DNA from 2 places in the Kitasatospora sp. NBC_01300 genome. Region 2 is predicted to be linked to the other one. Evidence: predicted binding sites of a transcription regulator. Region 2 holds the regulator's gene; the other holds the start of a gene.

Region 1 (14,744 bases), 1.2 Mb from region 2:
GATCGGCAGCCCGGCGTGCAGCCAGGCCTGCGAGGTGAGGCCCGAGCAGTCGTAGGAGTCCGGCCCCGTGCCGCCCCACAGGTACGGCTTGTTGAGCTGGGCGAGCGCGAAGGCGACAGCGGCGCGGCCGGCCACCGACGGGGTGCGCTCGCCCTTGCCGAGGACGCCGGAGGCGAGGAAGAGGAGCTGGGCCTCGTCGGCCTTGGCCTTCTCCAGCTTCTCCAGCTCGGTGCGCTGGGCGCCGGTGAGCGAGGAGACCAGCTGCTCGACGGAGGCGAGGTCGGTGGCGACCTTGGCCTTGGCGGCGTCCTGCTGGGTGACCAGCGTCTGGGAGGTCTTGAGCGCGTCCTCGGTCTGCTTCGTCAGGCCGGCGAGGGCCTCGCGGTCGGTCTTCAGCCGGTCCAGGAACTCGGACTGCGAGCGGCTGGCGGCGGTGAGCAGTTCCGCGATGGTGACGGCCTCGTACGGGTCCTTGGAGAGCAGCAGTTCGGCGTAGGCGGAGGCGGCGCCGTTGCGGTACTGGGCGGCGGCGAGCTGGGAGGCGATGTCGGTGCCGGCGTCGACCTGCTTCTGCTGGCGGTCCAGCCGACCCTGGAGGTCGGTGAGCGCGGCCTGCTGCTCGGCGACCTTGGCGACGGCGCCGTTGTACTGCTCGGTGGCGGTCTCGGCGCTCTGGTAGAGCGTGTGCAGCTGGTCGAGCAGCGGGCCGAGGGTGGCCTTGGCGGCGGCGAGCGGGTCGTCGCCCGGGCTGGCCGCGGTGATCGAGGAGCCCGGATCGGGGGCGGCGTACGCGGCCTGGGCGGCGAGCGGGAGGGCGAGCGCGGCGGCCGCGAGGGCGGCTCCGCAGCGCAGTGCCGCCCGCAGCCAGGGCCGTACGACTGCCGATTCAGTGCGCTGTGCAGCCCCACCCATGGGTTGGTCCTCCCCGCCCCAGCCGGTCACCGGCGTCCCCGGATCCCGCAGATCCTCCCACGGGTTACTCACCGGAAACAGGGCGCATCCGGACTGGGAGGTTAATTCTCGGTTGATCTGTGAGACAGCTCTCAGCAAACCGGAGCGAACCGGGGCGAACTTCGCTAATGTCCAGCTCAGCGCGACCGCCGACACCCCTCCGAAAGCTTCCGGACACCGCCGGGACACCAGCGGAACCACGATTCCCGGCTCAGTTCACCTTCCGTTTACCAAACAGACCTACGGTCGCGACGACACCAACGTCCGTGCGACAACTACGACGATTGTTTGGGTATGGAACACATCTCGTTCCTGGTAGCCGTTGTGATCATCACGGCGCTCGCCTTCGACTTCACCAACGGGTTCCACGACACCGCCAATGCGATGGCCACCTCCATCGCGACGGGAGCCCTCAGGCCGAAGGTCGCGGTCACCATCGCGGCCGTCCTCAACTTCGCGGGCGCGTTCCTGTCCGTGAAGGTCGCCACCACCATCTCCGGCGGCATCGTCAACGAGAAGAGCGGCATCCACCCCGAGATCATCTTCGCCGCACTGGCGGGCGCGATCCTCTGGAACCTGCTGACCTGGCTGCGCGGCCTCCCGTCCAGCTCGTCGCACGCGCTGTACGGCGGCCTGATCGGCGCCACCGTGGTCGGCGTCGGCATGAACGGCGTCAACTTCGACACCGTCGTCTCCAAGATCCTGATCCCGGCGATCGCCTCCCCGCTGGTCGCCGGCCTGGCCTCCTGGGGCGCCACCAAGCTGGCCTACGCGATCACCCGCAAGGGCAACGAGGCCACCGCCACCAAGGGCTTCAAGACCGGCCAGATCTTCTCGTCCTCGCTGATCTCGCTCGCGCACGGCACCAACGACGCCCAGAAGACGATGGGCATCATCACCCTGACCCTGGTGTCGGTCGGCGCCCTGCCGCACGGCGCGCTGCCGCCCACCTGGGTGATCATCTCCGCGGGCGCCGCGATCGCGCTCGGCACCTACATGGGCGGCTGGCGGATCATCCGCTCGATGGGCAAGGGCCTCGCCGACATCAAGGCGCCGCAGGGCTTCGCCTCCGAGTCGGCCGCCGCGACCGTCATCCTGACCTCCTCGCACATGGGCTTCGGCCTCTCCACCACCCAGGTCTGCTCCGGCGGCATCATGGGCGCCGGCCTCGGCGGCCCGAAGGCCGAGCTGCGCTGGAGCCTGGTGCGCCGCATGGTCTACACCTGGGCGCTGACCCTGCCGGCCGCCGCGCTGGTCTCGGGCGGTGCCGCGCTGCTGGTCCGCCAGGGCACCTGGGGCATCGTCCTGGTGGGCGCCGTGCTGGTGGCCGGCTCCGGCGCGATGTGGCTGATCTCCCGCCGCCAGCCGGTCGGCGCGGACAACGTCAACGACGTCAACGAGGTCACCCCGGTGGAAGTCCCCGCCACCGCCGCCCCCGCGAACGCCCCCACCCCCGCCTCGACCACGGTCGCGGCCTGAGCGCCGCAGGCTGAGGAGCACCCGCCATGCACATCAAGTGGAACGCCCTGGCCCAGACCGCCGGTGCCAGCTTCGGCATCACCGTCGCCGTGGTCTCCGTCTTCGCACTCGGCATCCTGGCCCTGTCCCGCCGCGAGGCCGCGCTGAGCGCCCGCGAGGGCGAGGCCGCCCAGGAGCCGGGCGGCGGCCGGCTGGCCCTGGCCGGCGCCTACGCCTGCTTCGGCCTCTGCGCCGCGGCCGTCGTCTACGGCCTGGTCCTGATCGCCGCGCCGTAGGGCGCGGTCCGACGGTTCCCGCCGTCCCGCGCGCGGGACGAACCGAACGGGCCGGGGAGTGTGATCCACACTCCCCGGCCCGTTCGCGCGTCCCCGCCCGGAGTCAGCCCTGCTGGCTGGTCTTCAGCGCGGTCTCCCGGATGAACAGCACCGTGACGAAGGCCAGCGCCGCGAACGGCGCGGCCCACAGGAAGACGGTGCCGACGCCGTGCCCGAACGCGTCCGTCACCAGCGGGACGATCGGGGCGGGCAGCTTGTGCAGGTCCGGGATGCCCCCGCCGCCGGCCGCGCTCGCGGCCGGGATGTGCGCGGCGGCCAGGTTCTCCGCGAGGTAGTGGGTCACCTTGCTGTTCATCAGCGCGCCGAGCGCGGAGACGCCCATCGCGCCGCCCATGGTGCGGAAGAAGGTCACCACGGAGCTGGCCGCGCCGAGCTCGTGGCGCGGCACCGTGTTCTGCACCGCGAGCACCAGGTTCTGGCTGGTCAGGCCGAGGCCGATGCCGGTGATCGCCATGTAGACGCAGAGCAGCTTGTAGTCGGTGTCGACACGGGCGGTGGCGAGCAGGCCGAAGCCGATCGCGAGCAGCGCCGTGCCGGCGACCAGGTAGGCCTTCCACTTGCCGTACTTGGTGATCAGCCGGCCGGCGACGGTGGAGGCGAGCGCCAGGCCGAGGATCATCGGCAGGGTCATCAGGCCGGCCATGGTCGGGGACTTGGCGCGGGCCAGCTGGAAGTACTGGCTGAGGAAGGTGGTCGCGCCGTACATCCCGACGCCGACCAGCACGCTGGCCACCGCGGCCAGGGTGACGGTGCGGTACTTGAAGAGGTCCGGCGGGATGATCGGCTCGGCGGCGCGGCGCTCGATCACCACGGCCAGCGCGCCCAGCAGCAGGCCGCCGCCGACCATCGCGGCGGTCTGCCAGGACAGCCAGTCGTAGTTCGTGCCGGCCAGCGTGATCCAGATCATCAGCAGGCTGACGGCGCCGGTGATGACCAGCGCGCCCAGGTAGTCGATCTTCGCCTTGCGCTTGACCACCGGCAGCTTGAGGGTGCGCTGCACCACCAGGATCGCGGCCAGCGCGAACGGGATGCCGACGTAGAAGCACCAGCGCCAGCCCAGCCACGAGGTGTCCACGATGACGCCGCCGATCAGCGGTCCGCCGATGGTGGCCAGTGCGAAGACCGCGCCGAAGTAGCCGCTGTAACGGCCGCGCTCGCGCGGCGGGACCATCGCGGCCAGGCAGATCTGTCCCAGCGCGACCACACCGCCGGCACCGATGCCCTGGAGGGCGCGGCAGGCGATCAGCTCGGCGGTGTTCTGGGAGAGGCCGGCCAGGGCGGAGGTGGCGATGTAGATCAGCAGGGCTATCTGGAGCAGCAGCTTCTTGCTGACGAGGTCGGAGAGCTTGCCCCAGATCGGGGTGGAGGCGGTCAGGGTCAGCAGGGCCGCGGTGATCACCCAGGTGTAGGCGGACTGGCCGCCGTGCAGGTCGGTGAGGATGTGCGGCAGGGCGTTGGAGACGACGGTCGAGGAGAGCACGGCCACGAAGAGGCCGAGCAGCAGGCCGGACAGCGCCTCCATCACCTGCCGGTGGGTCATCGGTTGATCGTCGACGGCGGCTCCGACGGTCGCCTCGGCTGTGACGGTCATCTGGGTCCTTCGGCGGGAGGAGTGGGCGGGGGCGGGGGGTGCGCGGGCAGGAAAAAATCGTTGCCTTACGCAACCATAGGCCCGATGGTTGACTAAGGCAACTTTCTTCAAGCCCAAGTAAAGTCCTCGCCCCGACCACCGCCCCGGCCACCGCCCCGGACCCGGTCCCGGCCGCCGCGGACCGGCCCCCGCCCCGCGGCCCGGCCCCCGGTCACTCCGCCGGAGGCTCCCCGATCACGTCGTTGAAGCGGTGCAGCAGCACCGCGAAGCGGTCCACGTCCTCCGGCGACCAGCTGCCCAGCAGCTCCCGCACCCGCCGCATCCGGACGTCCCGGGCCGCCAGGTAGCGCCGCCGCCCGTCCTCGGTCAGCGAGACCAGCGCGGCCCGACGGTCCAGCGGATCCGTCTCCCGGGCCACCAGGCCCAGCTCCTCCAGCGCCCGGATCTGCCGGCTCACCGTGGCCTTGCCGACCGCGAAGTGCACGCCGACGTCCGTCACCCGCACCCGCCCGGCCTGCTCGATGTAGCCGAGCATGCTGTAGGCCATCCCCTCCAGCTCGGGGTGCACCCGGCGTGAGAGCTCCGCCACTCTGGCCCGGCCCCGCCGGAACATCAACGCGACCTCGCGCTCCACCGCCAGCAGGGATTCCTCGTCACTCACCGCGCCAGTATCCCGCAGCCACACTGGCTGGAACGCGGCGCGCGGGGTGCGACAAGCCAACTAGTTCATGGTATGAAGTATCCGTTTTCCCCCAATACACAAGGAGATGTGGATGGCCGCCCCGGGGCAGGGTTTCGTCGCTGAACTGAAGGGCGCGGTCACACCGCGTGCGGCACTGCTCGTGATCGGCGTGCTGCTGCTGCAGCTCGGCTTCATCACCTCGTACGTCGGGGCGCTGCACCACCCGGCCCCGCACGAGCTGTCGATCGCGGTGGTCGCCCCGCCGCAGGTCACCCCCAAGCTGGTCCAGGGGCTGGAATCCGTGCCGGACGACGCCGTCAAGGCCGTCACCGCCCCGGACGCCGAGACGGCCACCCAGCAGATCAAGGACCAGAAGATCTACGCCGCGCTGGTCGTGAACCCGACCGGCACCGAGGACACCCTGCTGGTCGGCGGCGCCCGCGGCACCTCCGCCGCCAAGGCCGCCGAGTCCATCACCACCGCGCTGGACAAGTCCCAGGGCCGCACCGTCAAGGTCGAGGACGTCGTGCCGCTCGCCAAGGGCGACACCAACGGCCTCTCCGCGTTCTACCTGGTCATCGGCTGGTGCGTCGGCGGCTACCTGGTCGCCTCGATCCTCGGCATCAGCGCCGGCTCCAAGCCCGCCAACGTCCACCGCCTGCTGATCCGCCTCGGCGTGCTGGCGCTGTACTCGGTCGGCGCCGGCCTCGGCGGCACGATCATCGCCGGACCGGTGCTGGACGCGCTGCCCGGCTCGATCCTGGCCCTGACCGGCATCGGCGCCCTGGTGGTGTTCACGGTCGGCGCGTTCACCATGGCGTTGCAGTGCCTGTTCGACGTCATCGGCATCGGCGTCGCGGTGCTGATCTTCGTGGTGCTGGGCAACCCGAGCGCCGGCGGCGTCTACCCGGCACCGATGATGCCGCCGTTCTGGCGGGCCATCGGCTCGCTGATCCCGAACGGCGCCGGGACCAGTGCCACCAAGTCGATCGCCTACTTCGGCTCCACCAACCTGGCCATGCCGATCGTGGTCCTGGTGGTCTGGGCGCTGGTCGGCATCGGCGTTGCCTACCTGGCCGTGCTGCGCGGCCCGCGCTCCGGCGGCCGCGAGATCGTCGCCGCCGAGGCGTCCTCCGAGGCCTGACCCCCCGCGTTGCCCACCCCGAGCCCCCGGCCGCCCGGCCGGGGGCTCGGGTGCGTCCGGGGCCGGGAGGTCAGCCGCAGGCGAGCCGGCCCGGGTCCGCGACGACCGCCCGCACCACGCCCACCGCGGCGCCCAACAGCGGCCCGCGCCGGCCCAGCCGGGACACCGTCAGCCGCTCGTCCGACCAGGGCCGCACCGTCACCCGGGCGGCCAGCTCGGCCCGCATCGCCGGCAGCAGCCAGGGCGCCAGCCGGGCGTAGCCGCCGCCCAGCACCACCTCGGCCGGGTCCAGCAGGTTGACCGCCCCGGCGGCCGCGATGCCCAGCGCCGAACCGGCCCCGGCCAGCACCGCGAGGGCCGGCCCGTCCCCGGCCCCGGCCCGCCCGGCGAGCAGCGTCACCCAGTCGCCCCGCGCGCCCGCCGGCCCGGCCGCCCGCAGCACGGCCGCCTCTCCCGCGTACTGCTCCAGGCAGCCGTGCGCGCCGCAGGCGCAGCGGTGGCCGTCCGGGTGGACCGGTACGTGGCCGAACTCGCCCGCGTAGCCGCGCGCCCCGCGCAGCAGCCGCCCGCCGACCACGATCGCCGCGCCGACACCGGCCTCGGCCGAGACGTACAGGAAGTCCTCCGGGCCGCCGCCCAGCCACCGTTCGGCCAGCCCGCCCAGGTTGGCCTCGTTGTCCGCCTCGACCGGCAGCTCGGCCAGTTCGGCCGCGCCGGCCGCGCGCAGCGCCGGGCGCAGCTCGGCCGCCAGCGGGACGTCCCGCCAGCCCAGGTTGGCGGCCCGCTGGAGCACCCCGCCGGAGGTGCCGACCAGCCCGGGGACGGCCAGGGTCAGCCCCGCCGGGCGCAGGCCCGACTCGGCGACGGCCGCGTGCAGCAGTTCGGCGAGGTCGGCCATGACCGCGGCGGGCCGGCGGCCCCGGTTGCGGACCTCGCGGCGGCGCCAGGTCCGGACCTCGCCGCTCAGGTCGACCACGCAGGCGCCGAGGTGCTCCACGCCGATCTCGGCGCCGAGGCCGCCGGGCCCGAGCGGGTTGAGCCCGAGCGCGGTGCCGGGGCGGCCGACCTTGCCGCTGGGCGTGGCCGGGCCCTCCTCGACGACCAGGCCGCCGGCGATCAGCTGCTCGGCGAGCGAGGAGACGGCGGCCCTGGTCAGCCCGGTCTCGGCAGCCACCTCGGCCCGGGAGCGCGGGGCGCGCGCGATCACCCCGAGCACCAGGGCCAGGTTGGCCCGGCGCATCCCCTGCTGGCTGGCGGGCCCGCTCCGAACCGCGTCCGGTTCCCCGCGCATAACCCTCACCTCACGGCCTTATGGCGCATCCCGTGGCATCTCGGGTGCAGCGTAACCGGGTTCGTACCTCGGGTGCGCCCGTTCGGCGGGCCGGGTGAAGACCCACCGCTGCATCGCCCAGAAGCGGAACAGCATCGCGGCGAAGGTGCCGACGACCATCCCGCTGAGGAAGTCCGCGGTCTCCTGGACGAACGGGCCGACGTACGGCTCGCGCAGGTCCAGGGCGTAGCGGGAGAGTGCCAGCGGCAGGTCGTTGACGGCGATCGCCATGGCGCTGACCAGGAAGAACAGCAGTGCCTCGCGCGGGTGCCCGGCCGTCCGGAAGGCCCAGCGGCGGTTGAGCACGTAGGAGACGACGGTCGAGATCACCGTCGCGACCGTCAGCGCGACCACCGGCTTGTGCTCCAGCACGGTGAACTTCAGCTCGAAGTCGATGACCAGGGTGAGGGTGAAGCAGGCGCCGCCGACCAGCAGGAACTTCACCAGCCTGCGGTGCCGCACCAGGAACGGACGCAGCCGGGCCGGCACCCGGGCCAGGGCGCGCTGCGTGGGGGACGGCATCTCCGCAGTGTGGCACGCGCAGACGCCGTCCTCCCGTCGATGCTCCCGCCGGTCCTCCCGTCGACCCGGCGCGGCCCGGTCAGGCCGCCGCGGCCAGGACCTTGGCCGGCTCCAGGGCCAGCTCCAGCACCTCCCGCACGTCCGCCACCGGGTGGACGGTGAGCCGCTCCAGCACCTCGGCCGGGACGTCGTCCAGGTCGGCCTCGTTGCGCTTGGGGATGATCACCGTGGTGACGCCGGCCCGGTCGGCGGCGAGCAGCTTCTGCTTCACCCCGCCGATCGGCAGCACCCGCCCGGTCAGCGACACCTCGCCGGTCATCGCCAGGTCGGTGCGCACCTTGCGGCCGGACAGCAGCGAGGCGAGCGCCGTGGTCATGGTGATGCCGGCGCTCGGCCCGTCCTTGGGGACGGCCCCGGCGGGGACGTGCAGGTGCACGCCGCGGTCGCGCAGCGAGGTGACCGGCAGCTCCAGTTCGGCGCCGCGCGAGCGCAGGTAGGAGAGCGCGATGTGCGCGGACTCCTTCATCACGTCGCCCAGTTGCCCGGTGAGGGTGAGTCCGGTGCCGCCGGTCTCGGCGTCGGCGAGCGAGGCCTCGATGTAGAGGACGTCGCCGCCGGCGCCGGTCACGGCGAGGCCGGTGGCCACGCCGGGGACGGCGGTGCGCCGCTCGGCCGGCGCCTGGGCGGCCTCCGGCACGTGGTGGGGCCGGCCGATCAGGGCGCGCAGGTCGTCCGGGCCGATCGCGGCGGGCAGTTCGCGCTCGCCGAGTTCGGCCTGGGCGGCGATCCTGCGCAGCACCCGGGCGATCGAGCGCTCCAGGTTCCGCACGCCGGCCTCCCGGGTGTACTCCCCGGCCAGCCGGCGCAGCGCCGCCTCGTCGACGCTCACCTGGTCGCCGCCGAGTCCGGCCTTCTCGCGCTGGCGCGGGAGCAGGTGGTCGCGGGCGATGACGACCTTCTCGTCCTCGGTGTAGCCGTCGAGGCGGACGAGCTCCATCCGGTCGAGCAGCGGCTCGGGGATGGCCTCCAGCACGTTGGCGGTGGCGAGGAAGACGACGTCCGAGAGGTCGAGCTCGACCTCCAGGTAGTGGTCCCGGAAGGTGTGGTTCTGCGCCGGGTCCAGCACCTCCAGCAGGGCGGCGGCCGGGTCGCCCCGGTAGTCGGAGCCGACCTTGTCGATCTCGTCGAGCAGGACGACCGGGTTCATCGAGCCGGCCTCCTTGATCGCCCGCACGAGCCGGCCGGGCTGCGCGCCGACGTAGGTGCGCCGGTGGCCGCGGATCTCGGCCTCGTCCCGGACGCCGCCGAGCGCGACCCGCACGAAGGTGCGGCCCATGGCGCGGGCCACCGACTCGCCGAGCGAGGTCTTGCCGACGCCGGGCGGGCCGACCAGCGCCAGCACCGCGCCGCCGCGCCGGCCGCCGACCAGCCCGAGCCCCTGGTCGGCCCGGCGCTTGCGCACCGCGAGGTACTCGACGATGCGGTCCTTCACGTCGGCCAGGCCGGCGTGGTCGGCGTCCAGCACCGCGCGGGCGCCGGCGATGTCGTACGCGTCCTCGGTGCGCTCGCTCCAGGGCAGCTCCAGGACGGTGTCCAGCCAGGTGCGGATCCAGGGGCCCTCGGGGGACTGCTCGGAGGCCCGCTCCAGCTTGTCGACCTCCTTGAGGGCCGCGTCGCGGACCTTCTCGGGCAGGTCGGCGGCCTCGACCCGGGCGCGGTAGTCGCCCTCCTCGTCGGTCGGGTCGCCGTTGAGCTCGGCCAGTTCCTTGCGGACGGCCTCCAACTGACGGCGGAGCAGGAACTCCTTCTGCTGCTTGGCCACGCCCTCCTCGACGTCCTTGCGGATGGTGTCGTTGACCTCCTCCTCGGCGAGGTGGTCGCGCAGCAGGGTCAGCGCGTACTCCAGGCGGGCGACCTGGTCGGCCTCCAGCAGCACCTTGAGCTTCTGCTCGGCGGTGGCGAAGGGCGCGTAGCCGATGTTGTCGGCGAGCTCGCCGACGCCCTCGATCTGGGCCACCCGGTCGACGATCTGCCAGGCGCCGCGCCTGCGCAGCCACTGGGTGGACAGCGCCTTGTACTCCTTGACCAGCTCGGCGGCCCGGCCGGCCACCGGGGTGTCCACCGCGGACTCCCGGAAGGGCGTGGTCTCCACCCAGAGGGCGGCGCCGGGGCCGGTGGTGCCGGCCCCGATGCGGACCCGGCGCACGGCGCGCACCAGCGCGGCCGGCTCCCCGTCGGCCAGCCGGCCCACCTGCTCGACGGTGGCCAGGGTGCCGACCGCCGCGTACGAGCCGTCCACCCGCGGGACCAGCAGGACCTGCGGCTTGCCGGTGCCGGTGGCCGCCGCGCGGGCGGCCTCGACCGCGGCGCGCACCTCGGTGTCCTTGAGGTCCAGCGGGACGACCATGCCCGGCAGGACGACCTCGTCGTCGAGCGGCAGCACGGGCAGGGTGAGCGGTGTGGACGTCGATGCCATGATCTCTCCCCAGTCAGTGAAGTTGAGTCGACCTGACTAAGGCCTGGCGCGCGCCGGATGTTCCCGGGGCGGTGTTCGCCGTGAGCGAACAGGAGGGGGTGTGGAGCGAGCAGGGGAAGGGCGCGGGAAGTGCCGTCAAAAGCGTCCGGGGGCGGCGCCCGGAAGGGTCAGCGCACGTCCAGGACCGGAGCGCCGCCCGGCGCGGGCGAGGAGCCCGCGGCCGGCGCCTCGACCCGGCGCGTCCGCGGCTTCGGCCGCGGCCGGCGGGCCTGGGCCCGGCGCAGCCAGCGCCACAGCGCCACCCCGGTGAGCACCGCGGCCGGGTGTCCCACGGCGGTGACCAGGTCCCGCTCGGTGAGGATCTGCTCGGCGATCAGCAGCCCGGCGCCGCCGAGCGCGACCAGCCGCCCGCGCCACGGCAGCAGCCCGGCCACCGCGCCCAGGCAGGTGAGCACGCCGTAACTGACGCCGATGTCCAGGTAGTCCAGCGCCCCGGCCTCCATCCGCCCGGTCTCCACCGCGGTGATCACCACACCCTGGGACAGCAGCGTGGCCGTGACGTGCCCGATCGCGAAGACCGCCGCCGCCCGGGCGGGGCCGATCCGGCGCTCCAGCGGCGCGAGGGTGACGGCGAATCCCCACAGGTACGGCATCCACACCTCGCCGGCCACCCAGAAGCCGCTGAGCACCAGCGCGCGCAGGGGGTGCTGCAGGAGGTTGTGGCCGTCGGAACTGGAGGCCTCCTGCAGCCGCTGCACGAGTTCCGGATCGGCGAGTTTGGCAAAGGTCGTGGTGGCGCCCACCACGGCGAGGTAGCCGAGGGTGAAGGGGTTCCGCCGGGGTGTCGGCACCCGCGCCAGCAGCCACTCGACGACGCCGGTGCGCAGACCGTGCCGGAGCATCCCGTACGGCGGGCCGGCGGTCGACGCCCCGACCCGTCCGGCACCTCGCCGCAGTCCAGCCATGCCGCCCTCCGCTCCACGCCGGCAGCCACCGGCCCCTCACCCAGGTGCCCAACGTACCGGCGCGCGCCGCGGATCCCGCCCTGCGGGGCGTTGTCGTGGCCACGTTACGTCGAGGTTCTGAGAGGCATCTGAGAAAAGCCGGTGAAGACCGTCAGGAAACCGGTCGACCGGATTCCTGATATTGGTCCAGACCTTCTTCCGGTGAGCGCGCCGACAGGGGCTCTGACCGGCGACTTGGCGTCAACTCGACTGCATACGTACCGTTACGCAGAGAAAAATCGCCGGGTAAGGTATCGGCCCGTGCCCACTCGTGCAGTGGGCTCCGAGGGCGGCCCGACGGCCGGCCCACGGGCCGGAAACGTCCGGTCCACCTGCCGGGAGGCATCCGCTGTCCGTACGCTGCGAAGTGCGCGGGAGAAGTGGGCGGGCGACAATCCGCCCGCCGACCCGCACGCACGACGGGACGGCGGACCCGGCACAGTCCACGACGGAACAAGACTACGAGCGGAGCCCGCCATCCCCACAGGTGGCCGGCCCGCAGCCCTGGGGGCGGTGGCGTGACCGTGACAGAACTTCAGCAGGACAACAACCACAGCGGCGGCACGGTGAGCAGCCAACGCAGAGTGCTGGTGGTGGAGGACGAACCGACGATCGCGGAGTCGATCGCGGCCCGGCTGGGCGCGGAGGGCTTCAAGGTCGCCGTGGCCCACGACGGGCCGGGCGCGGTCGACGGCTTCCACACCTGGCAGCCGGACCTGGTGGTCCTCGACATCATGCTGCCCGGCTTCGACGGCCTTGAGGTGTGCCGCCGGATCCAGGCGCAGCGCCCGGTGCCGGTGCTGATGCTGACCGCGCGCGACGACGAGACGGACCTGCTGGTCGGCCTCGGCGTGGGCGCCGACGACTACATGACCAAACCGTTCTCGATGCGCGAACTGGCCGCCCGGGTCAACGTGCTGCTGCGCCGCGTCGAGCGCGCCCAGCAGGCGGCCCGCACGCCCGCGCTCGGCTCGCTGCGCTTCGGCGAGCTGGAGATCGACCACGTGCAGCGCCGGGTCCGGCTCGCCTCGGGCGACGTCCACCTGACGCCCACCGAGTTCGACCTGCTCGCCTGCCTGGCCGCGCAGCCGCGCGCCGTGCTGACCCGCGAGCAGCTGCTGGCCGAGGTCTGGGACTGGACGGACGCGTCCGGCACCCGCACCGTGGACAGCCACGTCAAGGCGCTGCGCCGCAAGATCGGCGCGAGCTGGATCCGTACCGTCCACGGCGTCGGGTACGCGCTGGAGGCCCCGCTCTCCTAGCGGCGAGCCTCGGGCGACGGGCCTCCGGGGGGCCCGTGTCCCGAACTGCCGCGCACCACGCGGGGGACGTACGCGGGGATCACAGGGGACCAATGACCTTTCCACAGCAACGCAACGGGGACACCGGCGGCACGCGGTCGCAGACGCTGGCCGCCCGCGCCGCCCGCCGGGTCTGGGCCGACATCCGGCCGCTCGACCCGGTCCGCTCGATCAAGGGCAAGCTCGCCCTGCTGGTGATCGTCTCCGTCTTCCTGGCCACCGGCATGGTGGTCGTGGCGATCCGGTCCGAGACCCAGATCCGGATCATCATGGTCTTCTCCATGATCGCCTCGCTGCTCTTCATGCAGTTCCTCGCGCACGGGCTGACCGCCCCCCTGCGCGAGATGACGGCCGCCGCCCGCGCGATGGCCTCCGGCGACTACAGCCGCCGGGTCGAGGTGAACTCGCGCGACGAGATCGGCGAACTGGCGACCACCTTCAACCAGATGGCCGCCGACCTGGGGGCCGCCGACCGGCACCGCCGCGAGCTGGTCGCCAACGTCTCGCACGAGCTGCGTACGCCCATCGCCGCGCTGCGCGCCGTGCTGGAGAACGTGGTGGACGGCGTCGTCCAGCCCAATCCGGCGACCCTGGGGGCCGCCCTGGAGCAGACCGAGCGGCTCGGCCGCCTGGTCACCCACCTGCTGGACCTCTCCAAGATCGACGACGGCGTGGTCGACCTGGACGCCCGCCCCTTCGAGGTGCGCGAGTTCCTGGACGGCGTGCTGCGCGGGGTCACCGTGGACGGCGCGACGGCCGGCGGGGCGTTCTCCCGGCGCGGCGACGTCCGGCTGGCGCTGGAGGTCAGCCCGACCGGCCTGACCGGCGTGGCGGACCCGGAACGGCTCCACCAGGTGGTCGCCAACCTGGTCGACAACGCCTGCAAGCACTCCCCGCCCGGCGGCACCGTGACGGTGCGCGCGCGGCCCGACGGCGGGCCCGGCGGCCTGCTGCTGGAGGTCGAGGACGAGGGCCCGGGCATCCCGCCGGCCGACCGCGGCCGGGTGTTCGAGCGGTTCAGCCGCAGCGGCACCGCGACCGCCCAGGGGCCCGGCTCGGACGGCGGCACCGGCCTCGGCCTGGCCATCGCCCGCTGGGCGGTGGACCTGCACGGCGGTCGGATCGCGGTCGCCGAGTCGCCGCGCGGCTGCCGGATCGAGGTCCGGCTGCCGGGGCAGCGCTGAGGGTCGGATGTGTCACAGAAGCGACACAGACGTACACGAAGATCATTGGATGATCCCCATGGGGCTTTGTCCGGTTTTGTCCGGATATGCCCTATGGATGGAGGCGGTCGGTTCCCCTCAGATACGGCTTTCTAACGCACATTTTCAGCCAAACTGCAGGTCAGGACTGTGATCTGGGCGACGCCTGGGGCCCGGGGACTGCGCGATCACTGGTCAGGGGCGTAGCCTTAATCCCCGCTGTCCAAACATCCCAAAAGGAAGCGGAAGAGGGCGGTTGCCGCCGTGTCGCCACAGTCCCCTGAAACCCCCAATAGCTCGGCTAGCTCCACTGGCTTCGGTCCCAATGAGTGGCTCGTCGATGAGATCTACCAGCAGTACCTCCAGGACCCGAACTCGGTCGACCGAGCCTGGTGGGACTTTTTCGCCGACTACAAGCCCGGTACCGAGGTGACCCCAGTGACCCAGGCCGCGACCCAGGCCGGCCCCACGCCGACCCCTGCCGCTGCCCCCGCGCCCGCTGCTGCTGCTCCGGCCGCGACCGCCCCCGCCGCACCGGCCGCCCCGGCCGCTCCGGCGCCGGCCCCCGCGCCGCTCGCCGCAGCTCCCGTCGCGCCCCCGGCCCCGGCCCCCAAGGCCGCCGCCCCGGCCCCGGCCGCTCCGGCCGCCGCCGCGGCGGACGCGCCCGCCGGCCCCGAGCTGATCCAGCTGCGCGGCCCGGCCAAGGCCGTCGCCACCAACATGGACG
Region 2 (14,744 bases):
ATCCCCGACCGGGTCGGCCGGCTCCTCGCCCGAGGCCTCACCCAGCGCGCCGTCGCCACCCGCCTCGGCCTCAGCGAACGCACCGTCGCCGCCCACATCTCCCGCCTCCGCGACCGCCACGGCGCCCAGACCCTCTTCCAACTCGGCTGGCTGATGAGAGGCGCCCGCGATGACCGATGAACCCGGCCCCGCCGGGCGGGCCCCGGCCGACCGGCCAGCCCCGCGCCCGCACCCGCTTCCACCTCGGCGGGCAGCTCCGGGGGGATCCCCGTGACCGAACCTCATACCCGACTCGACCTGAGCGAGCGTACGGTGGCCGGCCACATCGCCCGGCCGCGCGAACCGCACGACGCCGAGGCGCTGTTCCGACTCGTCCGGCAGATGAGGGGAGATCGCGGTGCCTGAGCCCGTACTCGACCTCCTCGACGACGCCGCCCGTGATCTCTACCGGGCGATCCTGGGCGAGGGCGGCCGGATCCGGGTGGGTGAGACCCGCCCCGAGGACGAGGCGGCGTTGAAGCAGCTCACCGACCTGGGCCTGCTCGTCCTGCGGGCCGTGGACGGCGTCTACTCGGCGATGAACCCACGCGCAGTCAGTGAGCGGATCGGCACCGAACTCCGCGAGGAGGGAGCCCGGCTGATCACTCGGGCGGCACTTCTGCCGAGGATGCTGGACGACCTGACCCAGGCCTACGACGCGGTGCCGCGCTGCCACCCCGAGCGTTCGCCCGGGGTGGAGTACGTCGCTGGAATGCTGCAGATCCGCCACCGGATCGCCCAGGTGCAGAACGACCATCCGAGTGAGGCCCTCGCCATGCAGCCCGGGGGTGCTCGTCCTGTGGAGCACCTGGACGACGGGCTGGAGCAGAGCCGACGCCACCTCGCACGAGGCGGCACGCTGCGGACGATCTACGAGGTGTCAGCCCGACTCGATCCGGTGACGGTGGCCTTCGCTGCCAGGTCGACCGAGCTCGGCGCCGCGATCAGGGTCCTACCGGTCCCGTTCACCCGGCTGATGATCTTCGGTCGGGCCGTCGCCGTGATCCCCGCCGCCTCGGACCACAGCAGCGCGGCCTTCGTCGAGGATCCGGCCGTGGTCGACTTCCTGGTGCGGGACTTCGAACTGCACTGGCGGCAGGCCGAGGGCGTGAACTGGGCCGTGCTCGCCGTCGGCGGGGCGGAGCCCACCATCCACGAGCAGGTCGGCCGCCTGCTCGCGCAGGGGCTCACGCAGCGGGCGATCGCCAGCCGTCTGGGGCTGAGCGAGCGGACGATCGCCGGTCACATCGCCCGGCTGCGTGAGCTGTACGACGCGGAGACGCTGTTCCAACTGGGCTGGCAGATGCGGGGAGCCCGGACCAGGAGCGGGGAGTCCGGTGGGTGAGCGCTGTTCAGCCGGTGGCGGCGCTGGTCGGCCAGTAGCCGGTCCGGCCGACGACGGGGGGCTGCTGCCGGGGGACGTTGAACTGCTCACCGGGGGCGGTCCAGAAGCCCTCGCGCAGGGACAGCGCCATGCCGGCCCAGTCGAGCGCGGTCTCCACGGTGTGGTTGAGGGCCTCCTGCGACCAGGTGTCGTCGAAGACCAGCGGCAGGACGGGGGCGACCTGCTCGATGGTGGCGATCAGCGGGTTGTGCGTGATGGCCTCGTCGACGAGGAGGACGATCGGCTTCCGCAGCGCCGACGCCCACCCCAGCTCCAGGCTCACCCCGGCCGACAGCGGCGCCCCGACGTAGGCGAACACGAGGTCCGCGGACTGCAGGGCCCGGAAGTCGGACGGCACCCGGGGCTCCGGCGCCTGCCCGGCGACGGTCCAGGCGTCACTGTGGTGCGCGCTGTACACGGCGGCACCGCTGCGGAGCAGGGTGGTACGGAGCGTCGTCAGCCGCGTCCGGCTGGCGAGCGTCACCACACTGTCCGCCGGCCCGGTCAACCGCATCAGCGGCGCGGCCAGAAACACACGTGCACGCCGGCCCTCGGGGGCCTGTCCAGCGTGCTCTCGCAGGTAGGGCTCACTCATTGTCGACTCCGGGGGAGTGGCTGACCGGGTTCACCGGGCCCGGTGGGTAAGCAGGCAGGCGATGTCGAGAGCCGCTCGGCGGGCACTCGACATGAGTAGGTAAAGGACTGGATTGAAGGTACATCGGCAAGTGTGGTGAGCTTGCCGGGACCATCGGGAGCGAACTGATCGTCCATCGTTGCCGGGGACCGAGTCCACTCCCGCACGGTGGCATCTCCATGCCTGGCATGGAGATGACGCACTCCCCCCGAAGGGGGGCTGTGGCGTCTACGTCGATACTGCGGCATTATGTGGGCGGTTGGAGGACACGTCCTCAATTTGTCTCGACACTGCGACTATTTGGAAGGTGTGATCGCGTGCCTCGCATGATCCGACACGTTCGCATCGCGGCGGCCACGGTCGCTGTGGTTATCGCCGTACTGGCCGGTGGCGCTCAGTTCCAGGCCTCCGAGGGCGGCTCGGTGGATCGAGGGGCCTCGGTGACCCAGCAGGCGAAGACCGGCGTCATGACGCTGGAGAACGACAGCAACTGGACCTGAGGCGGGGCCAGTTGGGTTGTCGGGGGTGGGCCTGGCCGGGATCCCGCGTTGCGACGCGGGGTCGGGCCGTCCGGTTCGACGACCTAGGCAGGGCCGTCCGGATCCCGGTGCTGAGTGGCGCGAGCGAGGACGTAGCCCAGCTGAAAGAGCGAATCCACCTGGTAGTCCTCTCTCATGTCCGCTATGTGGCGTGCGAGAGTGCGCTCGCTGATCCCGAGGCTGCGGGCTATCACGCGGTGGCTGGTGCCTTTGAGCAAAAGGTCGATGATCGTCTGTCGCAGGCTTGATATCACCTGCTGCGGGACGACGCGGGCGCCGTCGAATTCCAGCGCGTGGCTCCAGTGCCGCTCGAAGATCTCGGAGACGAGGAAGCTGATAATGGCGCGGTCGTGTATGAACGCCGCGACGTTCAGATCGTCCGCGACCGGGATGATCGCGGTCCGCCGGTCGACGATGATGAGTCTGGCGTACGGCTCGTCAAGAGTTCTGACGTGTCCGCCCGCTTCGGTGATCGCCAGGACGTAGTCCCGGGTGGCCGGGTGGTAGCGGGTGCTCGGATGATAGATCGTCCGGGCCAACGCACCTCGTTGGAGCAGCGCGAGGTCACGGTCACGGCTTCCGGCGAGGGCTTCCGGCGGGCGGGGTCCCCCGGGCTGTGCGGCGAGGAACTCCTCGGTGCAACTGTTCGCCAGTTGGCTGAGCCGCTGGTTGATGAGGGCCTTTCCCCGGACGTACTCGATACTTCCACCGGATTGCATCGGGGTGTTGAAGGCCTCTGCCAACTCCTTCAAGTCGGTCGGCAGTTCCTCCGCCCGGGACAGGAGGTCGAGCGCCTTGCGTTGCCACGACGCGATGAGGCCGACGGAAAGCTGCTGGGGGTCGACCGCGATGAGCACATCGTCCTCGTCCGTGTCGGGCACCAGCAGGCCGATATCGAGGAGTTCTTGCAGATGCTTGGTCTCGGCCTTTACACGCTCTTGGCGCGTAAGTCGGCCATGATTGCCGACCACGTGGAGATAGAGATTCCGGGCATCGGCCGAGAGAACACCAAGCCCGCCTGACGTGAGCCCTGGCTCGGCCGTCTCTGGCATTTGCGGCTCCTTGGTGTTGTACAGATCCGGACGAGGGCTGGACAGGTCGGTCCCGGCTGGGATCATAGGCGCCTTTCACGCGGGCCGGAGTCGACGTGCAGCCTCGATGTGTGTCTGCTGACAGCACCCTCTCACCAAGACCGAGCCGCCGGCACCCCCCGGGCGGAGGGGAGCCGGCGGCCGGAGGTGTTCAGCCAAGTCTCAGCGTTTGGGGCGCCAGACGACCAGGGCGCTGGACTGGGTGGGGGGCTGGTAGGGGACGAGGTCGCGGCGGTAGGAGGCGTGGACGGCGGCCTCGCGCTGCTGGAGGGCGCTGGTGGCGCCTTCGAGGGAGTCGACCAGTTCGCCGATGCGGGACTGGAGCGCGGTGACCTGGTTCTCCAGCTCGATGATCCGCTTGATGCCGGCCAGGTTGATGCCCTCGTCCTGGGAGAGCCGCTGGACCTCGCGCAGCTGCTGGATGTCGCGCGCGGAGTAGCGGCGGCCCCGGCCGGCGGTGCGGTCGGGGCTGACCAGGCCGAGGCGGTCGTACTGGCGGAGGGTCTGCGGGTGCAAGCCGGAGAGCTCGGCGGCGACGGAGATGACGTACACCGGGGTGTCCTCGGTGAGGACGTACTGCGGCGGGGCGGCGGGCCGCCGGGTGCGGCGGCCGTCGCCGGGCAGGCCGGAGCCGATGCCGGGCAGGCCTTCACCGATGCCGGGGCCGATGGGGCTGTCGGGGATCATCTGGTCGTCACGCTCCCTTCGCCGCCCGGAACAGGGCGGCTCGTGGGTCGTCGGAGGCGGTGGCCTCGCGGTACTGCTCCAGGGCGTTCAGCGCGTCCCCGGTGACGTGCCGCGGCACCACGACCTCGACGGTGACGAGGAGGTCGCCGCGGGTGCCGTCCTTGCGGGTGGCACCCTTGCCGCGGGCGCGCATGGTGAGGCCGTTGGCGCTGCCGGGGGGCAGCTTCAGCTTCACGGCCGGCCCGTTCAGCGTGGGCACCTCGATGGTGGCGCCGAGGGTGGCCTCGGGGAAGGTGACGGGGACGGTGACGGTGAGGTTGTCCCCCTTGCGCCCGAAGACGGGGTGCGGGCCGACGTGCACGGTGACGTAGAGGTCGCCGGGCTGTCCGCCGCGTTCGCCCTGGGCGCCCTTGCCCTTGAGCCGGATGCGCTGGGCGTCCTGGACGCCGGCCGGGATGCGGACCTGCATGGTGTGGGCGGAGCTGGCCCGGCCGCTGCCGTGGCAGTCGACGCACGGGTCGTCGACGATCATGCCGCGCCCGCGGCAGTCCTTGCACGGCTCGGAGAGCGCGAACGCGCCCTGGCCGCGGCTGACGGTGCCGGCGCCGACGCAGGTCGGGCAGACCCGCGGGGTGGTGCCGGACTTGGCGCCGGTGCCGTTGCAGGTGCGGCAGGGGGCCTGGCTGGTCATCCGCAGCGGGACGGTCGCACCGTCGACGGCCTCGTCGAAGGCGAGGGTCACCTCGGTCTCGACGTCGGCGCCGCGCCGGGGCTGGGCCTGCCGGCCGCCGCCGCGGTTGAAGAGCCCGCCGAAGACGTCGCCGAGCCCGCCGCTGCCGGTGTTCTGGCTGCCGCTGAAGAGGTCGCCGAAGTCGAAGTTGTAGCTGCCGTTGCCCTGGCCGGGGCCGCCGGCCCGGAAGCCGCCGTTGGCGAAGAGGCTGCGGGCCTCGTCGTACTCCTTGCGGCGCTTCTCGTCGGACAGGACGTCGTAGGCCTCGGAGATGTCCTTGAAACGCTCTTCGGCCTTGGCGTCGCCCTTGTTGGCGTCCGGGTGGAACTCGCGCGCGAGCTTGCGGTAGGTCTTCTTGATCTCGGCGGCGGTGGCGTCCTTGGGCACGCCGAGGACCTTGTAGTAGTCCTTCTCCACGTAGTCCTTGCCACTCATGCGTCCACCTCGCTCCGCTCGGCAGCCGCCCCGCGCAACACACGCCTTTCGGCGATTCGTTCTTCAACGATTCGCTCGCTGCGCTTGCTCATAGCTGCCGCCACCTCCCGATGTCCATCGTCGCTGCGCTGTCAACAGCCGCTTCACCTGGCGCTGTTGACAGCGCGCTGCGGAGCCGGCCGCCGTACTGGCCGGCGTACGACTCCGCAGCGCACTGGTTGTCAGCTGTCACAGGTTGTCAGCTGTCCGAACCACCGTCGGACTTGTCCGCGTCCCCGGACTTCGCCTCGCCGTCGGGCGCGGCCGTGGTCTGGGTGCCCGGCTGGGGCTCCGCGACGGCGACCATGGCGGGGCGGATGATCCGCTCGCCGATGCGGTAGCCAGGCTGGAGGATCTGCACACAGGTGTCCTCGGTGACGTCCGAGGAGTAGCTGTGCATCAGCGCCTCGTGCATGGTCGGGTCGAAGGGCTCGCCCTCCTTGCCGAACTGCTGGAGGCCCAGCTTGGCGACGACCGTCTCCAGGGACTCGGCGACGGACTTGAAGCCGCCGGTGACCTCGCCGTGCTCGCGGGCGCGGCCGATGTCGTCGAGCACCGGGATCAGGGACTCCAGGATGTTGGAGACCGCGATCTCGCGGACCGTCAGCCGGTCGCGCTCGACCCGCTTGCGGTAGTTCTGGTACTCGGCCTGCAGGCGCTGCAGGTCGGCGGTGCGCTCGGCCGACTCCCGCTTGGCAGCGGCGAGTTCGTCGGAGCCCGCACCGGAGCCGGAGTCGGCGGCGCCGGCTGCGGCAGCCTCCTCAGCGGCCTTGATCACAGCCTCGTCGGCGGCGGAGTCGTCGCCGGGCTTGCCGCCCTGCGGCTTGTCCGTCATGCCGCACCGCCCTTGGGCTTCTCGTCGTCCACGATCTCGGCGTCGACGACGTCGTCGTCCTTGGCCTGGGTGGACTCGCCGGCCGGGGCGGCGGCGTCGGCGTTGGCGTACAGCGCCTGGCCGAGCTTCTGCGCGGTGGTGGAGACCTTCTCCGAGGCTTCGCGGATCTTCGCGATGTCCTCGCCCTTCAGGGCCTCCTTGAGCTCGCCGATGGCGGTCTCGACCTCGGTCTTGACGTCGGCGGGGAGCTTGTCGGTGTTGTCCGCGATGAACTTCTCGGTCGAGTAGACGAGCTGCTCGGCGGAGTTGCGGGTCTCGACGGACTCGCGGCGCTTGTGGTCCTCCTCCGCGTACTGCTCGGCCTCGCGCATCATGCGCTCGATGTCGTCCTTCGGCAGCGCGGAGCCGCCGGTGACGGTCATCTTCTGCTCCTTGCCGGTGCCGAGGTCCTTCGCGCCGACGTGCATGATGCCGTTGGCGTCGATGTCGAAGGTGACCTCGATCTGCGGCAGGCCGCGCGGCGCCGGCGGCAGGCCGGTCAGCTCGAACATGCCCAGCTTCTTGTTGTACGCCGCGATCTCGCGCTCGCCCTGGTAGACCTGGATCTGCACCGACGGCTGGTTGTCCTCGGCCGTGGTGAAGATCTCGGAGCGCTTGGTCGGGATCGTGGTGTTGCGCTCGATCAGCTTGGTCATGATGCCGCCCTTGGTCTCGATGCCGAGGGACAGCGGGGTGACGTCGAGCAGCAGGACGTCCTTGACCTCGCCCTTGAGGACACCGGCCTGGAGCGCGGCGCCGATGGCGACGACCTCGTCCGGGTTGACGCCCTTGTTGGCGTCCTTGCCGCCGGTCAGCTCGCGGACGAGCTCGGCGACGGCGGGCATGCGGGTCGAGCCGCCGACCAGGACGACGTGGTCGATCTCGGAGAGCGAGATGCCGGCGTCCTTGATCACGTTGTGGAACGGGACCTTGCAGCGCTCCAGCAGGTCGGAGGTGAGCTGCTGGAACTGGGCGCGGGTGAGCTTCTCGTCCAGGTGCAGCGGGCCCTCGGCGGAGGCCGTGATGTAGGGCAGGTTGATCGAGGTCTCGGAGGACGAGGACAGCTCGATCTTGGCCTTCTCGGCGGCCTCGCGCAGACGCTGCAGGGCCATCTTGTCCTTGGACAGGTCGACGCCGTGGCCGGCCTGGAAGACCTTGACCAGGTGGTCGACGACCTTCTGGTCCCAGTCGTCACCACCGAGGTGGTTGTCACCGTTGGTGGCCTTCACCTCGACGACCCCGTCGCCGATCTCCAGCAGGGAGACGTCGAAGGTGCCGCCGCCGAGGTCGAAGACCAGAATGGTCTGGTCGTCCTTGTCGAGGCCGTAGGCCAGGGCGGCCGCGGTCGGCTCGTTGACGATGCGCAGGACGTTGAGGCCCGCGATCTCACCGGCCTCCTTGGTGGCCTGGCGCTCGGAGTCGGAGAAGTACGCCGGAACGGTGATGACGGCGTCGGTGACGGTCTCACCCAGGTAGGCCTCGGCGTCCCGCTTCAGCTTCTGCAGCACGAAGGCGCTGATCTGCTGCGGGTTGAAGTCCTTGCCGTCCAGGTTGATCTTCCACCCGGTGCCCATGTGGCGCTTGACCGAGCGAATGGTGCGGTCGACGTTGGTGACCGCCTGACGCTTGGCCACCTCGCCGACCAGGACCTCGCCGTTCTTCGCGAAAGCGACGACGGACGGCGTGGTCCGCGCGCCCTCGGCGTTCGTGATGACGGTGGGCTCGCCACCCTCAAGAACGCTGACGACCGAGTTCGTCGTACCGAGGTCGATGCCGACCGCGCGTGCCATCGTAAATACCTCCACGGAAGAGTTGAGCTTTACAGGCTCAAGGATGCATGACCGGGTGGGTGCCGTCAACAGGGATGAGTCGACATCGCTCAACTTTGCTGAGCGGTCCCCTTCCCGCAGCCGTGGGGCGTGTGGCGCCACGTGACTGCCGCCATAGCTTGGGAACCTTCTGGAGTACTGGTGGTGGGCGGTAATGTCCGGGCCGTCGGCCCGGCAAGTTACCGGCGAGTACAATCCGTTCCACGCAAGACCGTTCAAAGACCGCTCAACAGCAAGCCGCAGGAGACGGAGAGCCGATGCAGCTAGCAGCGATCGTCATCTCGCTGGTCACGTTCGTGATCGGCACCGCGCTCGCCGCCCGTGCGGCGCTGTACATCTACAAAGTGGTACGGACCGGCCAGCCGGACCCCACCCGCTTCGGTCAGCCCGCCCAGCGGGTGAAGACCGTCGCGGTCGAGTTCGTCGGACACACCCGGATGAACCGCTGGGGGATCGTGGGCATCGCCCACTGGTTCGTCGCGGTCGGCTTCTTCAGCCTGGTGCTGACCATCGTCAACGCCTTCGGCCAGCTCTTCGACGCCGAGTTCGCGCTGCCGATCATCGGCCACTGGATGCTCTGGCAGCTCTTCGTCGAGCTCGTCGGCACCCTCACCACGCTGGGCATCGCGACGCTGATCGTGATCCGGCTGCTCAGCCTGCCGTCCCGGTCCGGCCGCAAGTCCCGCTTCGCCGGCTCGATCGCCTGGCAGGCCTTCTACGTCGAGTACACGATCCTCGGCATCGGCCTCTGCATCCTGATGCTGCGCGCCCTGGAGGGCGCCCTCAACGGCGTCGACTCGTACGGGCCCGAGCACCTGGTCTCGTACCCGCTGGTCTCCGCCTTCGGCGGCCTGTCGCACGGCACGCTGGAGAACCTGATCTACCTGTTCGCGATGCTGAAGATCTGCATCTCGTTCGCGTGGGCGACCACCATCGGCATCAACCCCTCGATGGGCGTGGCCTGGCACCGCTTCCTCGGCTTCTTCAACATCTACTTCAAGCGCGAGGAGGACGGCGGCACCGCGCTCGGCGCCCTGCGTCCGATGACCAGCGGCGGTCAGCCGATCGACTTCGAGGACCCGGCCGACGACGCCGTGTTCGGCGTCTCCCAGGTCGAGCACTTCTCCTGGAAGGGCATCCTCGACTTCTCCACCTGCACCGAGTGCGGCCGCTGCCAGTCGCAGTGCCCGGCCTGGAACACCGGCAAGCCGCTCTCGCCGAAGCTGCTGATCATGAGCCTGCGCGAGCACGCCTTCGGCAAGGCGCCCTACCTGCTGGCCGGTGGCGGCAAGGACATGGAGGGCGAGGAGAAGGCCACCGCCGAGCAGCTCAAGGACGTTCCGGCGGCCGCCCTGGCCGAGGCCGAGCGCCCGCTGATCGGCACCGCCGAGGAGAACGGCGTCATCGACCCGGACGTCCTGTGGTCCTGCACCACGTGCGGCGCCTGCGTCGAGCAGTGCCCGGTGGACATCGAGCACATCGACCACATCGTCGACATGCGCCGCTACCAGGTGATGATCGAGTCCTCGTTCCCGACCGAGGCCGGGACGATGCTCAAGAACCTGGAGAACAAGGGCAACCCGTGGGGCATGGCCACCAAGGCCCGCCTGGACTGGGTCAAGGAGCTCAAGAAGGAGACCGGCATCGAAGTGCCGGTGATCGGCGAGGACATCGACCCCGCCGAGGTCGAGTACCTCTACTGGGTCGGCTGCGCCGGCGCCCTGGAGGACCGCGCCAAGAAGACCACCAAGGCCTTCGCCGAGCTGCTGCACACCGCGGGCGTGAAGTTCGCCATCCTCGGCAAGGAGGAGTCCTGCACCGGTGACTCCGCCCGCCGGCTGGGCAACGAGTTCCTCTTCCAGATGCTCGGCGCGCAGAACGTCGAGACGCTGAACGCGGCCCTGGAGGACGCGCCGGTCAAGCGGATCGTCGCCACCTGCCCGCACTGCTTCAACACCATCGCCAACGAGTACCCGCAGCTGGGCGGCCACTTCGAGGTCATCCACCACACCCAGCTGCTGCAGCACCTGATCGACGAGGGCAAGCTCGTCCCGGTCAACCCGGTCGAGGGCCTGATCACCTACCACGACCCCTGCTACCTGGGCCGCCACAACAAGGTCTACAGCCCGCCGCGCGAGATCATGGACAAGGTCCCCGGTCTGCGCCAGCAGGAGATGCACCGGCACAAGGAGCGCGGCTTCTGCTGCGGCGCCGGCGGTGCCCGGATGTGGATGGAGGAGCGCATCGGCAAGCGGATCAACACCGAGCGCGTGGACGAGGCGCTGTCCCTCAACCCGGACATCGTCTCCACCGCCTGCCCGTTCTGCCTGGTGATGCTGTCCGACTCGGTCAACGGCAAGAAGAACGAGGGCGCCGCCAAGGAGCACCTGAAGGTGGTCGACGTCGCCCAGCTGCTGCTCGACTCGGTGAAGGCGACTCCGCCGGCCGCCGCCGAGGAGCCTGCGACGGTGGACGCGTAGCGTCCTCTGTTCGACAGTTCTGCTACAACTGCCCGGCCCGGTGGTCGCCGCGAGAGCGCCCGCCGGGCCGGGCTTTTGGGGCGCCGGGACGGGCCGGACCGGGGGCGGATCCGGGGCGGGACTCGTAGGGGAGTGGTGCCAATCGCACGGCCGCCTGAGTGTCCGCCCGTTGGGAGGAAATACAGTAGGCGGCAGACCGGCCTCGCGCCGGTCGACCCGTTCCGGACGGCCGGACGGGTCCAGACCACCGACGGAGGTATCGGCCCGCCGGGCCGGGCCGCAGAGCACAAGGGGAACAGCGCAGACCATGACCGAGGCGATCATGCTGGTCGGTGGTAAGGGCACGCGACTGCGTCCGCTGACCACCCACACCCCCAAGCCCATGCTGCCGGTGGCGGGCGTCCCCTTCATCGCCCACCAGCTGGCCCGCGCGGCCGCCGCCGGCGTCACCCGCGTCGTGCTGGCCACCTCGTACCTGGCCGAGGTCTTCGAGGACCACTTCCAGGACGGCACCCCGTACGGCATCGAGCTGGTCTACCTGACCGAACGCGAGCCGCTGGGCACCGGCGGCGCGATCCGCAACGCGGCGTCCGGGCTGACCTGCGGCCCCGACGAACCCGTGCTGGTCTTCAACGGCGACATCCTCTCCGGCGTCGACATCGCCGGCCTGCGCGACGGCCACGTGGCCGCCGGGGCCGACGTCACCCTGCACCTCACCCGGGTCGAGGACCCGCGCGCCTTCGGCCTCGTCCCGACCGACGAGAGCGGGCGGGTGCTGGAGTTCCTGGAGAAGCCGGAGACGCCCGAGCAGATCGTCACCGACCAGATCAACGCCGGCTGCTACGTCTTCACCCGGTCCGTCATCGACCGCATCCCGGCCGGCCGCGAGGTGTCCGTCGAACGCGAGACCTTCCCCGAGCTGCTGGCCACCGGCGCGCTGCTGCGCGGCGTCGTCGACACCTCGTACTGGCTCGACCTCGGCACCCCGGCCGCGTTCGTCCGCGGCTCGGCCGACCTGGTGCTCGGCAAGGTCGACTCCCCGGCCGTCCCCGGCCCGACCGGCGACGCCCTGCTGCTGCCCGGCGCCACCGTCCACCCCGGCGCGGTGCTCAGCGGCGGCACCGTGGTCTCCGCGAACGCGGTGGTCGAGGCCGGCGCGATCGTCGAGGGCAGCGTGATCCTGCCGGGCGCGGTGGTCGGCCCGGAGACCCTGGTCAAGGACTCCATCGTGGGCGCCTTCGCCACCGTCGGCGCCCGCTCGGCGCTGGACGGCGCGGTGATCGGCGACGGCGCGATCGTCGAATCCGACAACGAGCTGCCGAACGGCATCCGGATCGCCTGCGGCACCCTGCTGCCGGTCGGCGCGGTCCGCACCTCGGCCGGCCCGGGCGGCTGCCCGGCCGGCACCGCCGCGGCCGCCGCGGTGCACGGGCCCTCGGTCAGCGCGCAGCGGTAGGACCCCGGGCCGGGCCGCTGTCGCCGGGCCGTCGGCGGCGTCGTCGGTGGCGTCCTCGGCGGCGGGATTTCGGCCTCGTTCGTCTCAGGCTCGCTGCAAACCGCCCCCGGCTCCGTCCAGGCCCCACGCGGATTGGGCCGGACGGGTACCGTCAGAGCGTGGCTGGTAATCGATACGACAGCGGGCAGGGCGCCGACCCCCACGGCAGGTGGGCGCCCCCTCCGCCGCCGGCGGGGCCCGGGGGGCACGGGCAGACGGACGGGCCGGAGTACTTCACGACCTCGCACCGGAGCGTGGCCGACGGCCCCGACGGCACGCCCGGAGGCCCCGGCGCCCCGGGCCCGCAGGGCGGCTACGACCCGTACGCCGCCGACCGGCCCGGTGGCACCCGGGCCTTCCCGACCGGTGACCCGTACGCGCAGGAGCCGCCCCACCAGGGGTACTACGACCAGGGCCAGTACCCCGGGCACCCCGGACCGGCCGGGCACCCCGGCTACCCCGGGTACTCCGGGTACCCGCAGGAGGGGTACGGCGCCGAGGGCTACGACCAGGGCGGACACCCGCAGGGCGACGGCTACGGCCAGGACGGCTACGGGCCGCAGCAGCCGCCGTACGGCCAGGACAACGTCACCGTCTACCGGGCCGGCGGCCAGTCCGCCCCGCACGTCGCCGGGCCCCGCCCGCACTGGCGCGAACTGCTCATCGGCATCTTCCGCGCCCCCACCGCGACCTTCGACCGCGCCCGCGACCACCAGGTCTGGCTGCCCGCCCTCACCGTCTCGATGCTGTACGGCGCGCTCGCGGTGCTCGGCATCGGCCTGACCCACGACGACATCGTCGACTCGACCTTCACCGTCGCGCTGACCGGCATCGCCGCCGCCGCGATCGGCTTCGCCGTGGCCGGAGCGGTCTTCGGCGGCGTCACCTACGCGCTGGCCCGCCAGCTCGGCGGGGACGGCCCGTGGAAGTCGACGGTCGGCCTGGCCGCGCTGATCGGCTGGCTGACGGACACGCCCCGGCTGCTGCTCGACCTGGTGCTGCCCTCGGGCAGCGCGGTCGTCCAGGTCGCCGGCTGGGCCACTTGGGCGTTCTGCGCGTACCTGCTGACCAGCATGGTCCGGCGGGTGCACGACCTGCCCTGGGGCAAGGCGGCCGCCGCCTCGGCGGTGCAACTGCTCGCGCTGCTGGTGCTGATCAAGCTGCCGACCCTGGGCTGACGGTCGGAGGGCACAATGGTGGACGGATCCCGGTCGGGCCGGGGCCCGTCCACCCTCTGCACCCCCTCAGCCTTCACCCCCCCCACCCCCGCACTCCCTCACCCGTTCCACGTCACACGTCACCGGAGCCAGGAATGACCCTCCCCACCACGCACGTCAGCTTCCCGGCCGGGGCGGTGACCGGCGAGTCGACGGTGATCGCGGTGCACCCGCTGGGGGACGGCCGGCACGCCGTCGTGACCGGGGCCACCCCGTTCCACCCGCTCGACCACACCTGGCCCGACCAGCCCGCGGACCTCGGCACCCTCACCGTCGACGGCACCGAGCTGGCCGTCGTCGACTGCCTCACCGGCGCCGTCGGCCCGGACGGCGGAACGCCGCTGGCCGGCGCCGACATCCCGGTCCGGCGCGGCGACGAGGAGTGGTCCTGGCTGGTCCTGCACGTCGTCGACACCGACCCCGGCGACCTCGTCGGCCGCACCGCCGTCCTCGCCGTCGACGCCGACCGCCGGGCCGCCCTCAGCGCCTCGCACAGCGGCTGCCACCTGCTCGCCCTCGCCCTCAACGAGGCCCTCGCGCCGCGCTGGCGCAAGGACCCGGGCCGCTCCGACGCCCTCGGCCACCCCGACTTCGACAGCCTCGCGATGGCCACCTCGGTGATGGACACCGAGGCCAGCACCGACACCTACCGGCTCGGCAAGTCGCTGAAGAAGAAGGGCTTCACGGCGGACGCCACCGACGAGCTCCCCACCCTCGCCGACGCCCTGCCCGCCCTCACCGAGGCCGTCAACACCCGGCTCGCCGCCTGGGTCGCCGCCGACGCCCCGGTCCGCATCGAGGTCCCCGGCCCCGAGCTCACCGCCCGCCGCCAGTGGCACTGCGAGCTGCCCGAGGGCGGCGCGCAGATCTTCTGCGGCGGCACCCACCTGCACCACCTCGGCGAACTCGCCGAACTCCGCACCGAACTGCGGCTCTCCGAGGACGGCACCGAACTGGTCGCCGTCACCCGCCCCAAGCGGGCCTGAGCCCCCGGGAAACGCGACGGGCGGCCGCCCCTCGTCCGTCATCGGCGAGGGTCGGCCGCCCGTACTGCGTGCGCTCCGCCCGGATCAGACGTCGGTGCGGTGGAAGTTCAGGAACGAACGGGACGGCGTCGGGCCGCGCTGGCCCTGGTAGCGCGAGCCGTACCGCTCCGAGCCGTACGGGTGCTCCGACGGCGAGGAGAGCCGGAACAGGCAGAGCTGCCCGATCTTCATCCCCGGGTACAGCTTGATCGGCAGCGTCGCGACGTTCGACAGCTCCAGCGTCAC

What was found. Region 2 encodes HspR, which represses chaperone genes until heat shock. Its sites were predicted from a motif close to TTGAGNNNNNNNNNCTCAA; they were not measured.
Region 1: lon (endopeptidase La) is a predicted target of HspR. The motif match lies at 10,533-10,551, and genes of this name have one in related genera.

The regions. Positions count from the first base shown of each region.
Region 1 covers NZ_CP108408.1:2,876,360-2,891,103, forward strand. The annotation lists gene OG556_RS12660 (NlpC/P60 family protein) at 1-912, opposite strand, end outside; gene OG556_RS12665 (anion permease) at 1,246-2,430, shown strand; gene OG556_RS12670 (hypothetical protein) at 2,457-2,705, shown strand; gene OG556_RS12675 (MDR family MFS transporter) at 2,809-4,356, opposite strand; gene OG556_RS12680 (MarR family winged helix-turn-helix transcriptional regulator) at 4,568-5,017, opposite strand; gene OG556_RS12685 (ABC transporter permease) at 5,130-6,182, shown strand; gene OG556_RS12690 (ROK family protein) at 6,253-7,473, opposite strand; gene OG556_RS12695 (GtrA family protein) at 7,492-8,034, opposite strand; gene lon (endopeptidase La) at 8,114-10,510, opposite strand; gene OG556_RS12705 (rhomboid-like protein) at 10,678-11,475, opposite strand; gene OG556_RS12710 (response regulator transcription factor) at 12,039-12,776, shown strand; gene OG556_RS12715 (cell wall metabolism sensor histidine kinase WalK) at 12,869-13,999, shown strand; gene OG556_RS12720 (multifunctional oxoglutarate decarboxylase/oxoglutarate dehydrogenase thiamine pyrophosphate-binding subunit/dihydrolipoyllysine-residue succinyltransferase subunit) at 14,282-14,744, shown strand, end outside.
Region 2 covers NZ_CP108408.1:4,042,757-4,057,500, forward strand. The annotation lists gene OG556_RS18015 (LuxR C-terminal-related transcriptional regulator) at 1-180, shown strand, start outside; gene OG556_RS18020 (hypothetical protein) at 271-405, shown strand; gene OG556_RS18025 (LuxR C-terminal-related transcriptional regulator) at 398-1,384, shown strand; gene OG556_RS18030 (hypothetical protein) at 1,392-1,907, opposite strand; gene OG556_RS18035 (hypothetical protein) at 2,384-2,557, shown strand; gene OG556_RS18040 (hypothetical protein) at 2,641-3,648, opposite strand; gene OG556_RS18045 (heat shock protein transcriptional repressor HspR) at 3,850-4,374, opposite strand; gene dnaJ (molecular chaperone DnaJ) at 4,382-5,539, opposite strand; gene grpE (nucleotide exchange factor GrpE) at 5,778-6,413, opposite strand; gene dnaK (molecular chaperone DnaK) at 6,410-8,242, opposite strand; gene OG556_RS18065 ((Fe-S)-binding protein) at 8,539-10,761, shown strand; partial or broken gene OG556_RS18070 (sugar phosphate nucleotidyltransferase) at 11,069-12,142, shown strand; gene OG556_RS18075 (Yip1 family protein) at 12,376-13,434, shown strand; gene OG556_RS18080 (metal-dependent hydrolase) at 13,569-14,459, shown strand; gene dcd (dCTP deaminase) at 14,544-14,744, opposite strand, start outside.